One region of the Nonomuraea sp. NPDC050328 genome, then DNA from elsewhere that is predicted to be linked to it. Evidence: riboswitches for the same ligand, from Rfam matches in the RefSeq annotation. Region 1 holds a riboswitch; each other region holds the start of a gene.

Evidence for each region. Region 1 has a riboswitch for glycine ahead of gcvP (aminomethyl-transferring glycine dehydrogenase). Riboswitches for the same ligand answer to the same signal wherever they lie in the genome.
Region 2: it holds a riboswitch for glycine, as region 1 does, so the genes downstream of both, glyA (serine hydroxymethyltransferase) here and gcvP (aminomethyl-transferring glycine dehydrogenase) in region 1, are expected to answer to the same signal.
Region 3: it holds a riboswitch for glycine, as region 1 does, so the genes downstream of both, gcvT (glycine cleavage system aminomethyltransferase GcvT) here and gcvP (aminomethyl-transferring glycine dehydrogenase) in region 1, are expected to answer to the same signal.

What each region holds. Positions count from the first base shown of each region.
Region 1 covers NZ_JBITIW010000003.1:641,769-646,292, reverse strand. The annotation lists gene ACIBG7_RS14490 (MerR family transcriptional regulator) at 1-566, shown strand, start outside; gene ACIBG7_RS14485 (bifunctional nuclease family protein) at 658-1,128, shown strand; gene ACIBG7_RS14480 (MerR family transcriptional regulator) at 1,274-1,897, shown strand; glycine riboswitch at 1,922-2,014, shown strand; gene gcvP (aminomethyl-transferring glycine dehydrogenase) at 2,155-4,524, shown strand, end outside.
Region 2 covers NZ_JBITIW010000004.1:197,867-202,390, forward strand. The annotation lists gene ACIBG7_RS17155 (propionyl-CoA synthetase) at 1-1,207, shown strand, start outside; gene glyA (serine hydroxymethyltransferase) at 1,362-2,609, opposite strand; glycine riboswitch at 2,729-2,816, opposite strand; partial or broken gene ACIBG7_RS17165 (polysaccharide lyase 8 family protein) at 3,113-4,414, shown strand.
Region 3 covers NZ_JBITIW010000001.1:188,093-192,616, forward strand. The annotation lists gene ACIBG7_RS00805 (M4 family metallopeptidase) at 1-321, shown strand, start outside; gene ACIBG7_RS00810 (M28 family peptidase) at 377-2,032, shown strand; glycine riboswitch at 2,268-2,365, shown strand; gene gcvT (glycine cleavage system aminomethyltransferase GcvT) at 2,504-3,589, shown strand; gene gcvH (glycine cleavage system protein GcvH) at 3,586-3,975, shown strand; gene ACIBG7_RS00825 (L-serine ammonia-lyase) at 4,039-4,524, shown strand, end outside.

The DNA.
Region 1 (4,524 bases):
AGATCCGTTTTCTGGAGGGGGAGGGGCTGATCGAGCCGGACCGCAGCCCCTCCGGTTACCGCAAGTTCACCCACCTGCACGTCGAACAGCTCCGCTTCATCCTGCGCGAGCAGCGTGACCACTACCTGCCGCTGCGCGTCATCAAGGACAAGATGCTGGAGGAGCTGTCCCGGCCGCGTGCCGTACCGGACAGCAAGGAGGTACGGCTCAGCCGCGACGAGCTGCTGGAGGCGGCCGGGCTGACCGAGGAGGCGCTGGCGGAGCTGGAGGACTACGGCCTGCTGGCGCCGGTCGCCCGGCGCTACGACGAGGAGGCGCTCCAGATCGCGCGGACGGTCGGGGCGCTGGCCCGTTTCGGTCTGCACGCCCGCCACCTGCGGGCGGTCAAGGCGGCGGCCGAGCGCGAGTGCGGCCTGGTCGAGCAGACCGTGGCCCCGGTGCTGAAGCGGCGCGCCCCCGGAGCGATCGGCGAGGCCCACGAGAACGCCCGCGAGCTGACCGGCCTGCTGCTGGATCTGCACGCGGCCCTGCTGCGCTCCGGCGTCCGGTCGGTGCTGGGCGGCTGAGGCATCGGGCACATTCCGGGCCTTGCGGGTGTTACGTTGGAAGAGCCTGTCGCTCGCTTTTCAGTCGCCATTTCGGATTTCGGAGCAGCCCGTGGTGCAGATGGAAGTAGTGGGCGTTCGCGTTGAAATGCCCACCAATCAGCCGATCGTTCTGCTCAAGGAGGCGAGTGGTGACCGATTCCTGCCTATTTGGATAGGAATGACAGAAGCGCAGGCGATCGCGCTCGCCTCCGCGGAGGAGCCGCCGCCCAGGCCGCTCACCCACGACCTGTTCCGCGACGTGCTCAGCGCCCTCGGCGTCAGCCTGCGCGCGGTCAACATCGTCGCCCTGCGTGACGGCATCTTCTTCGCCGACCTGGTCTTCTCCAACGGCGTCGAGGTCAGCGCCCGCCCGTCCGACTCCATCGCCCTCGCCCTGCGCACCGGAGCGCGCATCTACGCCAGCGAGGAAGTCGTCCAGGAAGCCGGTGTCGTCATCCCCGACGACCAGGAGGACGAGGTGGAGAAGTTCAGGGAGTTCCTTGACCAGATCACGCCCGAGGACTTCGGCCGCGCGGGGTAGCTATATAAGAGCATTTACGCTTCACGACTCGCCGGGGCGGATCGTTGACTGAGCATGGTCACGGTCCTACGGTGCAAGTGAAACCCGCGGTCGCCCGAAGAACCCCCAGATCAGGCCGCGGGATGAGAGAAAGCCGGAGGTCCGCGTGGCGGTCAGCAGCGGCGAGGGAAACAGGGCCGGCCAGGAAGATCCGGCCCGGCGCGAGGACGCGCGCCAGCGTGCCGGTGAACAGGGGCTGCTCTTTGACCAAGAGCCCGCCTCCCAGCCTGGCAACCTCGGCTACCGCGGCCCTACGGCCTGTGCGGCGGCCGGCATCACCTACAGGCAGCTCGACTACTGGGCGCGCACGGGTCTGGTGGAGCCGACGATAAGAGCCGCGCACGGCTCGGGCTCCCAGCGCCTGTACAGCTTCCGCGACATCCTGGTGCTCAAGGTGGTCAAGCGGCTGCTCGACACCGGAGTCTCGCTCCAGCAGATCCGCACGGCCGTGCAGCACCTGCGCGACCGCGGCGTGGCCGACCTGGCCCAGATCACGCTGATGAGCGACGGGGTGAGCGTCTACGAGTGCACCTCCGCCGACGAGGTCATCGACCTGCTCCAGGGCGGTCAGGGCGTGTTCGGCATCGCGCTGGGCCGCGTGTGGCGGGAAGTCGAGGGATCGCTCGCGGAGCTGCCGGGGGAACCCACGGCGGCCGAGGACGGCAACGCCTCGGCCGGCCACCCGGCTGACGAACTCGCGCAGCGCCGACGTGCGCGGAGGATTGGCTGAGGGTAATCTGGGCAGCGAAGCTTTCGACCCCGTGCGGGAGAGTCCCCAGCAACTGTGGGGCGCCGAAGGAGCAACCCTCCCCGGAATCTCTCAGGCACCCGGTACCGCTCGGGCGAGGCGACTCTGGAAAGCAGGCGCGCCCGCCAGGCGCGTCTCACCGACGGTGAAAGCTCCCTCGGGAGTGAAGCTCTCAGGTTGCGATGACAGAGGGGGAGACTCGGCACCCGCCTGCGCGCTGTCTCCAGGAGGCACCCTTCATGTCTGAGCTTTTCTCCAGCCGTCACATCGGCCCGTCCGACGCCGAGCAGCAGCGCATGCTGGAGGCCGTGGGCTTCGAGTCCGTCGCGGATCTGGTCGCGGTAGCCGTACCGGAAGCGATCCGGGCCAAGGACGCGCTCAAGCTGCCCGCCGCGGCGAGCGAGATCGAGGTCATCGGCGAACTGCGCGCCCTGGCCGATCGCAACCAGGTCCTGACCAGCATGATCGGCCTGGGCTACTACGACACGGTCACCCCGGCGGTCATCCGCCGCAACCTGCTGGAGAACCCGGGCTGGTACACCGCCTACACGCCCTACCAGCCGGAGATCTCGCAGGGCCGCCTCGAGGCGCTGCTCAACTTCCAGACCGTGGTCTCCGACCTCACCGGCCTCGACGTCGCGGGCGCCTCCCTGCTGGACGAGGGGACGGCCGCCGCCGAGGCGATGACCCTGGCCCGCCGGGCCGGCAAGGCCAAGAGCAACGTCTTCGTGGTCGACAACGACGTGCTGCCGCAGACCAAGGCGGTGCTGGCCACCCGCGCCGAGCCGCTCGGCATCGAGCTGGTCTTCCAGCGCCTCGACCAGGAGCTGCCGGAGTGCTTCGGCGTGCTGGTCCAGTACCCCGGCGCCACCGGCGCCGTGCGTGACTTCCGCGCCGTGGCCGAGCGGGCCCACGAGCTCGGCGCGCAGGTCGTCGCCGCCGCCGACCTGCTGGCCCTGACCCTCATCGCCTCGCCCGGCTCGCTCGGCGCCGACATCGCGATCGGCTCCTCGCAGCGCTTCGGCGTGCCGTTCGGCTTCGGCGGCCCGCACGCCGCCTACATGGCCGTGCGCGAGGGCCTGCAGCGGCAGATGCCCGGCCGCCTGGTGGGCGTCTCGGTCGACACCGACGGCGACCCGGCCTACCGGCTGGCCCTGCAGACCCGCGAGCAGCACATCCGCCGCGAGAAGGCCACCAGCAACATCTGCACCGCGCAGGTGCTCCTGGCCGTCATCGCCGGCATGTACGCCGTCTACCACGGCCCCGAGGGGCTGCGCCGGATCGCCTCGCGCGTGCACGCCCAGGCCGCCGCGATCGGCCACGCGCTGTCCGGCGCCGGCGTCCCGGTGACCGAGCACTACTTCGACACCGTCACCGCCTCGGTGCCGGGCAAGGCCGCCGCGGTCGTCGCCGAGGCGCTCTCGCGCGGCGTCAACCTGTGGCAGGTCGACGCCGACCGCGTCACCGTCGCCTGCGACGAGAAGACCGGCCCGGCCGAGGTCGCCAAGGTGCTGGAGTCCTTCTCCGCCGCGCTCGGCCTGCCGATCGAGGCGCCCGCCGCCGGCGAGGAGCTCACCGCGCTGCCCGAGGCGCTGCTGCGCACCGACGACTACCTCACCCACCCGGTCTTCCACACCCACCGCTCCGAGACCTCGATGCTGCGCTACCTGCGCCGGCTCCAGGACAAGGACATCGCGCTCGACCGCTCGATGATCCCGCTGGGCTCGTGCACGATGAAGCTCAACGCCACCACCGAGATGGAGCCGATCACCTGGCCGGAGTTCGCCGGCATCCACCCCTACGCCCCCGAGGAGCAGTCCGAGGGCTACCGGGAGCTGATCGAGACCCTGGAGAGCTGGCTGGCCGAGGTGACCGGCTACGACGCCGTCTCCATCCAGCCCAACGCCGGCTCGCAGGGCGAGTTCGCCGGCCTGTTGGCCATCCGCGCCTACCACCGCGCCAACGGCGACGCTGAGCGCGACGTCTGCCTCATCCCGTCCTCGGCGCACGGCACCAACGCGGCCAGCGCGGTCATGGCCGGCATGCGCGTCGTCGTGGTCGCCTGCGACGATGACGGCAACGTCGACCTGGCCGACCTCGACGCCAAGATCGCCAAGCACGCGGACAAGCTGGCCGCGATCATGGTGACCTACCCGTCCACGCACGGCGTGTACGAGGAGACCATCACCGAGGTCTGCGCCAAGGTCCACGAGGCCGGCGGCCAGGTCTACGTCGACGGCGCCAACCTCAACGCGCTGGTCGGCCTCGCCAAGCCGGGCGAGTTCGGCGCCGACGTGTCCCACCTCAACCTGCACAAGACCTTCTGCATCCCGCACGGCGGCGGCGGCCCCGGCGTCGGCCCGGTCGCCGTCCGCGCCCACCTGGCCGCCTACCTCCCCGGCCACCCGCTGCGCGAGGGCTCGGCGGTCGGTCCCGTCTCCGCCGCGCCGTACGGCTCGGCGGGCATCCTGCCGATCTCCTGGGCCTACGTCCGGATGATGGGCGGCGACGGCCTGCGCGCCGCCACCGAGCAGGCCATCCTGTCGGCCAACTACCTCGCCCGCCGGCTGGCCCCGCACTACCCGGTGCTCTACACCGGCCGGGGCGGG
Region 2 (4,524 bases), on a different contig from region 1:
GCCGGCCGGCTGCGAGTGGGTGGCGGCGACCGATCCGCTCTACATCCTCTACACCTCGGGCACGACCGGCATGCCGAAGGGCATCGTGCGCGACAACGGCGGCCACGCGGTGGCCCTGCACTGGAGCATGGCCGCCGTCTACGACACCGGGCCCGGCGAGGTCTTCTGGGCCGCCTCCGACGTGGGCTGGGTCGTCGGGCACTCCTACATCGTCTACGCGCCGCTGCTGGCCGGCTGCACGACCGTGCTGTACGAGGGCAAGCCGGTCGGCACGCCCGACGCCGGGGCGTTCTGGCGGGTGGCGGGGGAGTACGGCGTCAAGACGCTGTTCACCGCGCCGACCGCGATCCGCGCGATCAAGAAGGAGGACCCGAACGGCGACCTGGTGAAGGACCACGGCCTGCGCTACCTGTTCCTGGCGGGGGAGCGGCTCGACCCGGACACCTACCACTGGGCCTCCGACCTGCTGGGCGTCCCGGTGATCGACCACTGGTGGCAGACCGAGACCGGCTGGCCGGTCGCGGCCAACTGCATGGGACTCGAACCGCTGCCGCCCAAGCCCGGCTCGCCGACCGTGCCGGTGCCCGGCTACGACGTGCGGGTGCTGGACGAGAACGGCGCGGAGTGCCCGCCCGGGGTCGAGGGCGCCATCGTGGTACGGCTGCCGCTGCCGCCGGGCACGCTGCCCACGCTCTACCGCGACCACGACCGCTTCGAGTCGGCCTACCTGGCCCGCTACCCGGGCTACTACCTCACCGGCGACGGCGGCCACCTGGACGCCGACGGCTACCTGTTCGTCATGGGCCGCACCGACGACGTGATCAACGTGGCCGGCCACCGGTTGTCCACCGGGGCGATGGAGGAGGTCGTCGCCACCCACCCCGACGTCGCCGAGTGCGCGGTCATCGGGGTCGCCGACGAGCTCAAGGGGCAGGTCCCGGCCGGCTTCGTGGTGCTCAAGAGCGGGACGGCGCGGCCCGCGGCGGAGATCGAGGCCGAGCTGGTGGCGCTGGTGCGCGAGCGCATCGGCCCGGTCGCGGCCTTCCGGCGGGTCAGCGTGGTCGCCCGGCTGCCCAAGACCCGGTCGGGCAAGATCCTGCGGGGCACGATGCGGGCCATCGCCGACGGCAGGACCTACCGGCCGCCGTCCACGATCGAGGACCCGGGGGTGCTGGCCGAGATCGAGCGGGCGCTCAGGTCCGGCTGAAGGCGGTGTCCCGGTCGTGGGGGGACACCGCCGTCAACCGGAGCAGGATGAACATCGGGGGCGCTGAGCGCGGCGGTGGCCACGCTCCCCGCCCCTGATGTGCTCATGTCCGGATTCCTATCCCCGCTTGGGTCAAGCTAGGGCAGGTGAACGGTCACAGCTCCGGGTAGAGCGGCCTCCGCTGCGCCAGTTCGGCCACCTTGGCCCGCAGCCGGGTGCGCGCGGGCGGGTTGAGCTCGGGGCGCAGCGCTTCGGCGATGACCGCGGCCACCTCGGTGAAGTCCCGGGCGTCGAAGCCGCGGGCGGCCAGCGCGGGGGTGCCGATGCGCAGCCCGGAGCTGACCATCGGCGGGCGCGGGTCGAACGGCACGGCGTTGCGGTTGACCGTGACGCCGATGGAGTGCAGCCGGTCCTCGGCCTGCTTGCCGTCCAGGACCGACTCGCGCAGGTCGACCAGCACCAGGTGCACGTCGGTGCCGCCGGTGACCAGGCGGTGCCCGGCGCCGGTGAGCGTGGCGGCCAGGATGCGGGCGCCCTCCAGCGTGCGCTCCTGCCGCTCGCGGAACTCGGGGGTGGCGGCGAGCTTGAAGGCGACCGCCTTGGCCGCGACGACGTGCTCCAGCGGGCCGCCCTGCTGGCCGGGGAAGACCGCGGAGTCGATCTTCTTGGCCAGCTCGGCGGTGGACAGGATGACGCCGCCGCGCGGGCCGCCGAGCGTCTTGTGCGTGGTCGTGGTGACGACGTCGGCGTGCGGCACCGGGCTGGGGTGCAGCCCGGCGGCGACCAGGCCGGCGAAGTGCGCCATGTCCACCATGAGCCGGGCGCCGACCAGGTCGGCGATCCGGCGGAATTCGGCGAAGTCGAGGTGGCGCGGGTAGGCCGACCAGCCGGCGACGATCAGGGCGGGCCGGTGCTCCAGGGCCAGCTTCTCGACCTCGGCCATGTCCACCCGGTTGTCGCTCTCCGAGACGTGGTAGGCCACGGCGTTGTAGAGCTTGCCGGAGAAGTTGAGCCGCATGCCGTGCGTCAGGTGGCCGCCGTGGGCGAGGTCGAGGCCCAGGATGGTGTCGCCCGGCGTGATCAGCGCGTGCATGGCGGCGGCGTTGGCCTGCGCGCCGGAGTGCGGCTGCACGTTGGCGTGCTCGGCGCCGAACAGCGCCTTGACGCGGTCGATCGCGAGCTGCTCGACGACGTCCACGTGCTCGCAGCCGCCGTAGTAGCGGCGGCCGGGGTAGCCCTCGGCGTACTTGTTGGTGAGGGTGCTGCCCTGCGCCTGCATGACCGCGACCGGCGCGAAGTTCTCGGAGGCGATCATCTCCAGGGTGGTGCGCTGGCGGTCGAGTTCGGCGTCCAGCGCCGCCGCGATCTCGGGGTCGACCGCGGACAGGGGTGCGTCGAGCATGAGGCTCCTCACGTAGCCGTAGGGCCTCCCCCTCTGTCATAGGCCTGAGAGATTCACCGCGCTTGCGTGCGGTTTGCCCCGTGGGCGAGACGCCGGGTGCGCCTCTTTCCAGAGTTCGCCTCCTCCACGCGGTCTTGGGCCTGAGAGTTTCCGGGGAGGTTTGCTCCTTCGGCGTCCACAGCCTGTGGACTCTCCCGCGCGGGATCATGGGCTTATGCAGTTGTCCAGGTCAGGACATGTTGTCCAGGTCAGGACATTAGGTACGGCTCAGCCGTCGTGTCAACAAGTCGCGGATAATCACCGTTGTGTCCCCCCTCTCGCGGCGCGCACTGGCCAGGCTGGGCAGCCTCGCCGCGCTCGGCACGCTGGCCACGCTCCTCCCGGCCCGGCCCGCCCACACGCCCGACGCCACCTTCCCGTTGTTGCGTCGCCGCTGGCGTGAGGTGACGGCGGTGCCGTACGCGGGGAGGGTGGAACAGGCGGCGGCCGGGCACCGGGCGAGCATGCGGCCCGCCCGCGGCGGGCTCTGGGCCGACCTGCCCTACCCGTCGCTCGACGACACGCCCGCGCGGCTGCAGACGATGGCCAGGGCGCACGCGATCACCGGCGATCCCGGCCTGGCCGAGGCGACCGCCGAGGGCCTGGCCCACTACGTGCGGCACGTGTACGCCGAGGGCGCCGAGCCGGTCGGCAACTGGTGGGACTGGGAGATCGGGGTCCCGCGCAAGCTGCTGGACGCCGCCGTGCTCATCGGCTCGCGCGACCGGGCCCTGGCCGAGGCGGTGCGGCACTTCGTGCCGGACAACCGGCTGAGGGCCTACCGGGGGCGGAGCACGGGCGCCAACCGGGTGGACCTGTGCCTGGTCCGGCTGCTGCGCGCGATCGTGGTGGAGGAGCCGGACGAGGTGCGGCGGGCGGCCGAGGCGCTGACGCCGGTCTTCCGCTACGTCGAGAAGGGCGACGGGTTCTACCGCGACGGGTCCTTCCTCCAGCACACGACCATCCCCTACCAGGGCGGCTACGGGGCGGTGCTGCTCTCCGGGGCGGCGATCATGCTGGCGCTGGTGCGCGGCACGCCGTGGGAGGTGGACGGGCGGTTCCTGTTCGACCAGGTGGAGCGCAGCTTCGCGCCCTTCGTGCTGGACGGGCTCTGCATGGACCTGGTCAGCGGCCGGGGGATCGCGCGCCGGCCGTACGGTGACCACCGGCGCGGCCAGGCCATCGCCTCGGCCGTCCTGCTGCTCGGCGAGTCGGCGCCCGCGGCGGAGCGGGCCCGCTGGCGGTCGCTGGTGAAGGGCTGGGCGGAGCGGGGCGGCTACCGGGCGGGGTTCGAGGACCTGCTGGCCGACGCGAGCGTGCCCGCGGCCCCCGAGCCGGTGGGGCACCGGCTGTTCCCGATGAGCGCCCGCGCGGTGCACCGCCGGCCGGGCTGGACCGCGGCGCTCAGCATGTCCTCCTACCGGATCGGGCACTACGAGCACGGCAACGGCGAGAACCTGCGCGGCTGGCACACCGGCTCCGGGATGCTCTACTGGTGGGCCGCCGGGCAGCGCGACCACTACTCCGACTTCTGGCACACCGTCGACCCCTACCGGCTGCCCGGCACGACCGTCTCGACCCGGCGGCTGGCCGACGGGGCGGGCCGCGGCTGGGGCGACACGCGCACGAAGTGGCGCTGGGTGGGCGGGGCGAGCGACGGCTCCTACGCGATCGTGGGGCAGCACCTGGCCGGGCTGGGCAGCACGCTGGAGGCGTTCAAGGCGTGGGTCTTCCTCGACGAGGCGGTGGTCTGCCTGGGGGCGGGCATCACGTGCTCGGACGGGGTGGCCGTGGAGACCGTGGTGGACAACCGGCGCTCGGCGGCGCAGCCGGCCGAGGGGGCGGGGTGGGCGCACCTGGCGGGGCACGCCGGGTA
Region 3 (4,524 bases), on a different contig from region 1:
CCGGCGGGCGTGACGGTCTCCTTCAGCCCGGCGACCATCCAGTCCGGCCAGTCCTCCACCGTGACCATCTCGGTGGGCGCCTCGGTCTCGCCGAACACCTACCCGATCACCATCTCCGGTGACGGCGCCTCGGCGGACCGCTCGGCCACCTTCAGCCTGACCGTCGGCGGCAGCCAGGGCACCACCTGGCAGACGTGGACCCCGTACGCGGTCGGCGCGACCGTGACCTACGAGGGCGTCTCCTACCGGTGCCTCCAGGCGCACACCAGCCTCCCCGGCTGGGAGCCGCCGAACGTCCCGGCCCTCTGGCAGCGACTCTGACCCATCGAGCACCCGGCCCCCGCGAGGGGGCCGGGCCCTCCTAGGAGCTCTTCCCGTGAAGAAAGCACTTCTGTCAGCAGTCGCGTGCCTGCTCACGCTGACCGGGCTGGCCGCCGCTCCCGCTCAGGGCGCGGTCGCCGCCCCGGACATCCCGCTCGGCAGCATCACCGCGCACCTGAGCCAGCTCCAGTCGATCGCCCAGGCCAACGGGGGCAACCGCGCCTCCGGCCGGCCCGGCTACACCGCCTCGCTCAACTACATCAAGGGCAAGCTCGACGCCGCCGGGTACACCACCCGCGTCCAGAACTTCAGCGGCGGCAGCAACCTCATCGCCGACTGGCCCCAGGGACCCGCCAGCCCGACCATCATGCTCGGCGCCCACCTGGACAGCGTCACCTCCGGCCCCGGCATCAACGACAACGGCACCGGCTCGGCCTCCCTGCTGGAGGTCGCGCTCGCCGTCGCCGCCCAGCGGCCGACGCTCGGCAAGCACGTGCGTTTCGGCTGGTGGGGCGCCGAGGAGTCGGGTCTGGTCGGCTCGCGGTACTACGTCCAGAACGGCGGGGCCTCCGGCGTCGAGGCCTACCTCAACTTCGACATGACCGGCTCGCCCAACCCGGGCTACTTCGTCTACGACGACGACACCCAGTTGCAGCGCCTGTTCAACGACTACTACGCCACGCTCGGCATCCAGACCGAGCCGGAGCGGATCGGCGACGGCCGCAGCGACCACGCCTCGTTCAAGAACGCCGGCGTGCGGGTCGGCGGCGTCTTCACCGGCGCCAGCGAGCGCAAGAGCGCCGCCCAGGCGGCCAAGTGGGGCGGCCAGGCCAACCAGTCCTTCGACCGCTGCTACCACTCGGCGTGCGACACCTGGCCGGCCAACGTCAACACCACCGCCCTGGACCGCAACGCCGACGCGGCCGCGCACGTCCTGTGGCAGCTCGCGGTGACCTCGCAGCCCGGCAACGACTTCTCGATGGCGGTCAGCCCGTCCTCGGCGACCGTCCAGCCCGGCCAGAGCACCACCGCCACCGTCTCCACGACGATCACCAGCGGCAGCGCCCAGCCGGTCAGCCTGACCGCCACCGGCGCCCCCTCCGGTGTGACCGTCTCCTTCAGCCCGGCGCAGATCCAGTCGGGCCAGTCCGCCACCGTGACCGTCGCCGCCGGCGCCGGCACCGCGGCCGGGACCTACCCGATCACCCTGCGCGGCAACTCCACCAAGACGGCGACCTTCACGCTGGTCGTCGGCACCCCGACCGGTGACGACTACTCGATGGCGGTCAGCCCGTCCTCGGCCACCGTCCAGCCGGGCCAGAGCACGACCGCGACCCTGAACACCACGGTCACCAGCGGGAACGCCAAGCCGGTCAGCCTGACCGCCACCGGCGCCCCCTCCGGCGTGACCGTCTCCTTCAGCCCGGTCCAGATCCAGTCCGGCCAGTCCGCCACCGTGACGATCGCCGTCGCGGCCGGCACCCCGGCCGGGACCCACCAGATCACCCTGCGCGGCAACTCCGACCGCTCGGCGAGCTTCTCGCTGACCGTCGGCGGCGGCGGGGGCGAGACGACCTGGACGGCCTACACCGTCTACGCGGCCGGCGCCACGGTGACCTACCAGGGCGTCAGCTACCGCTGCCTGCAGGGCCACACCGCCCTGCCCGGATGGGAGCCGCCGAACGTCCCGGCGCTCTGGCAGCGCATCTGAGAACCCCGCGTGGCCACGGCTGGGGGTTTGTGGTCACGCGGTCAAGCAGGTGGACGAGGGGTACGGCTCGCGCCGGCCGAGCTGGGACCGGGGCTACCCGGGCGGCCGCGCGACAGGCCTGAGGGTGACCAGGCCGGAGCCCGCCCCTCGTCCACCTTTCTTCTCGTGGTACGGCAGGCGGTTCTTGCGGGTTTCGCAGAGGGTGTCCCGCCCACTAGGCTGAAGGCGACACCGATGAACCCGTGCGGGAGAGAGCCCTGACATCCGGTCAGGGCCCCTGAAGGAGCAAGCCCTCCCCGCGAACCTCTCAAGGCAAAGGACCGTACGGGCCAGGGTGACCTCTGGAAAGCAGGCCGGGAAAGCCGCCTCGCCGAAGGTGAAAGTCTGGGCAAACATCCAGGCGAAACTCTCAGGCATCATGACAGAGGGGGAGGATCCTGGCATCCGACCCTGCCTCTGAGGTGCGAACACATGGCACGACCCACACCGTTGCGAGACGTCCACGAGAGTCTCGGCGCCACCCTCACCGACTTCGCCGGCTGGCTCATGCCGCTGCGCTACGGGAGCGAGTCGGCCGAGCACCGGGCCGTGCGCGAGGCCGCCGGCCTGTTCGACCTCTCCCACATGGGGGAGATCTACGTGACCGGGCCGCAGGCCGGCGAGCTGCTGGACTACGCCCTGGTGGGGCACCTGTCCGCGCTCGTCCCGGGCCGCGCCCGCTACACGATGATCGTCAACGCCGAGGGCGGCGTGCTCGACGACCTGATCGTCTACCGGCTGGCCGACCAGGAGTTCATGGTCGTCGCCAACGCCTCCAACTACCTCATGGTCGCCGAGCAGCTCCGCCACCGGGCCGGCGGGTTCGACGCCGACGTGGACGACCGCTCCGACGCCTACGCGCTGATCGCCGTCCAGGGGCCGCGGGCCCAGGAGATCCTTGCCCAGCTCACCGACGCCGACCTCGCGGGCCTGAAGTACTACGCCGGCCTGCCCGGCACGGTCGCCGGGGCCGAGGCGCTCATCGCCCGCACGGGCTACACCGGCGAGGACGGGTTCGAGCTCTTCGTCCGCAACGCCGACGCGGTCGCGCTCTGGCAGGAGCTGATGAAGGCGGGCGAGCCGTACGGGATGATTCCCGCAGGTCTGTCGTGCCGCGACACCCTCCGCCTCGAAGCCGGCATGCCGCTGTACGGCAACGAGCTCAGCGCCGACCTGACCCCGTTCGACGCCGGCCTCGGCCGAGTGGTGAAATTCGACAAGCCCGGCGACTTCGTCGGCAAGGCCGCGCTTGAACCGCTCCGCGAGAGCGAGCCCAAGCGCCGCCTCGTCGGCCTGGTCGCCCAGGGCCGCCGGATCCCGCGCCACGGGTTCCCGGTCGTCGCCGGAGGTCAGGTCGTCGGCGAGGTCACCAGCGGCGCCCCTTCGCCCACCCTGGGCAAGCCGATCGCGATGGCCTACGTCGACACCGGCGTCACCGGCGGCCTAGCCGTCGACACCCGGGGCAGCCAAGAGCCTATGGACCTGGTTGAGCTGCCTTTCTACAGGAGGAACAAGTGAGCAACATCCCTGACGACCTGAACTACACCAAAGAGCACGAGTGGGTCGCGGGCCTGGACGACGGCCGCACCGTGACCGTGGGCGTCACCGCCTACGCCGCGGAGGCCCTTGGTGACGTCGTCTACGTGCAGCTTCCCGAGGCCGGCGCCACCGTCGAGGCGGGCGACTCCATCGGCGAGGTGGAGTCCACCAAGTCGGTGAGCGAGATCTACGCCCCGGTGAGCGGCGAGGTGGTCGAGGTCAACCAGGCCGTCGTGGAGAAGCCCGACCTGGTCAACAGCGACCCGTACGGCGAGGGCTGGATGTTCCGCGTCCGCCTGGAGGGCGACGCGGAGGACCTGCTGTCCGCCGAGGAGTACACCGCCCTCACCTCCGGCGAGTCCTGATCTTCCCGGCCGGGGCTTCGTCCGGAGCCCCGGTACCCCTTTTATCGTGAAAGGCGCAAGTCAATGGCGATCAGCGTCTTCGACCTCTTCAAGATCGGCATCGGTCCGTCGAGCTCGCACACCGGCGGGCCCATGGCCGCCGCGCACAAGTTCGCCCGTGGCCTCGACGCCGACGGCCTCCTGCCGGACGTCGCCCGGGTCGAAGCCATCCTGTACGGCTCGCTCGGCCTGACCGGCAAGGGCCACGGCAGCGACAAGGCCGTGCTCCTGGGCCTGTCCGGCGAGAAGCCCGAACTGGTCGACGTCGACACCGTGGACGAGCGCCTGGCCCAGATGCGCGCCTCCGGCAAGATCGACCTGTACGGCACGCACACCATCCCCTTCGTCGTCGGCGAGGACCTCGTCTTCGAACGCAAGATCTCGCTGCCGGGCCACCCCAACGGCATGCGCTTCACCGCCTACGCCGCCAACGGCGACGTGCTGCGGGAGAAGGTCTATTACTCCGTCGGCGGCGGCTTCGTCGTGGACGAGAACGCCACCGGCGCCGAC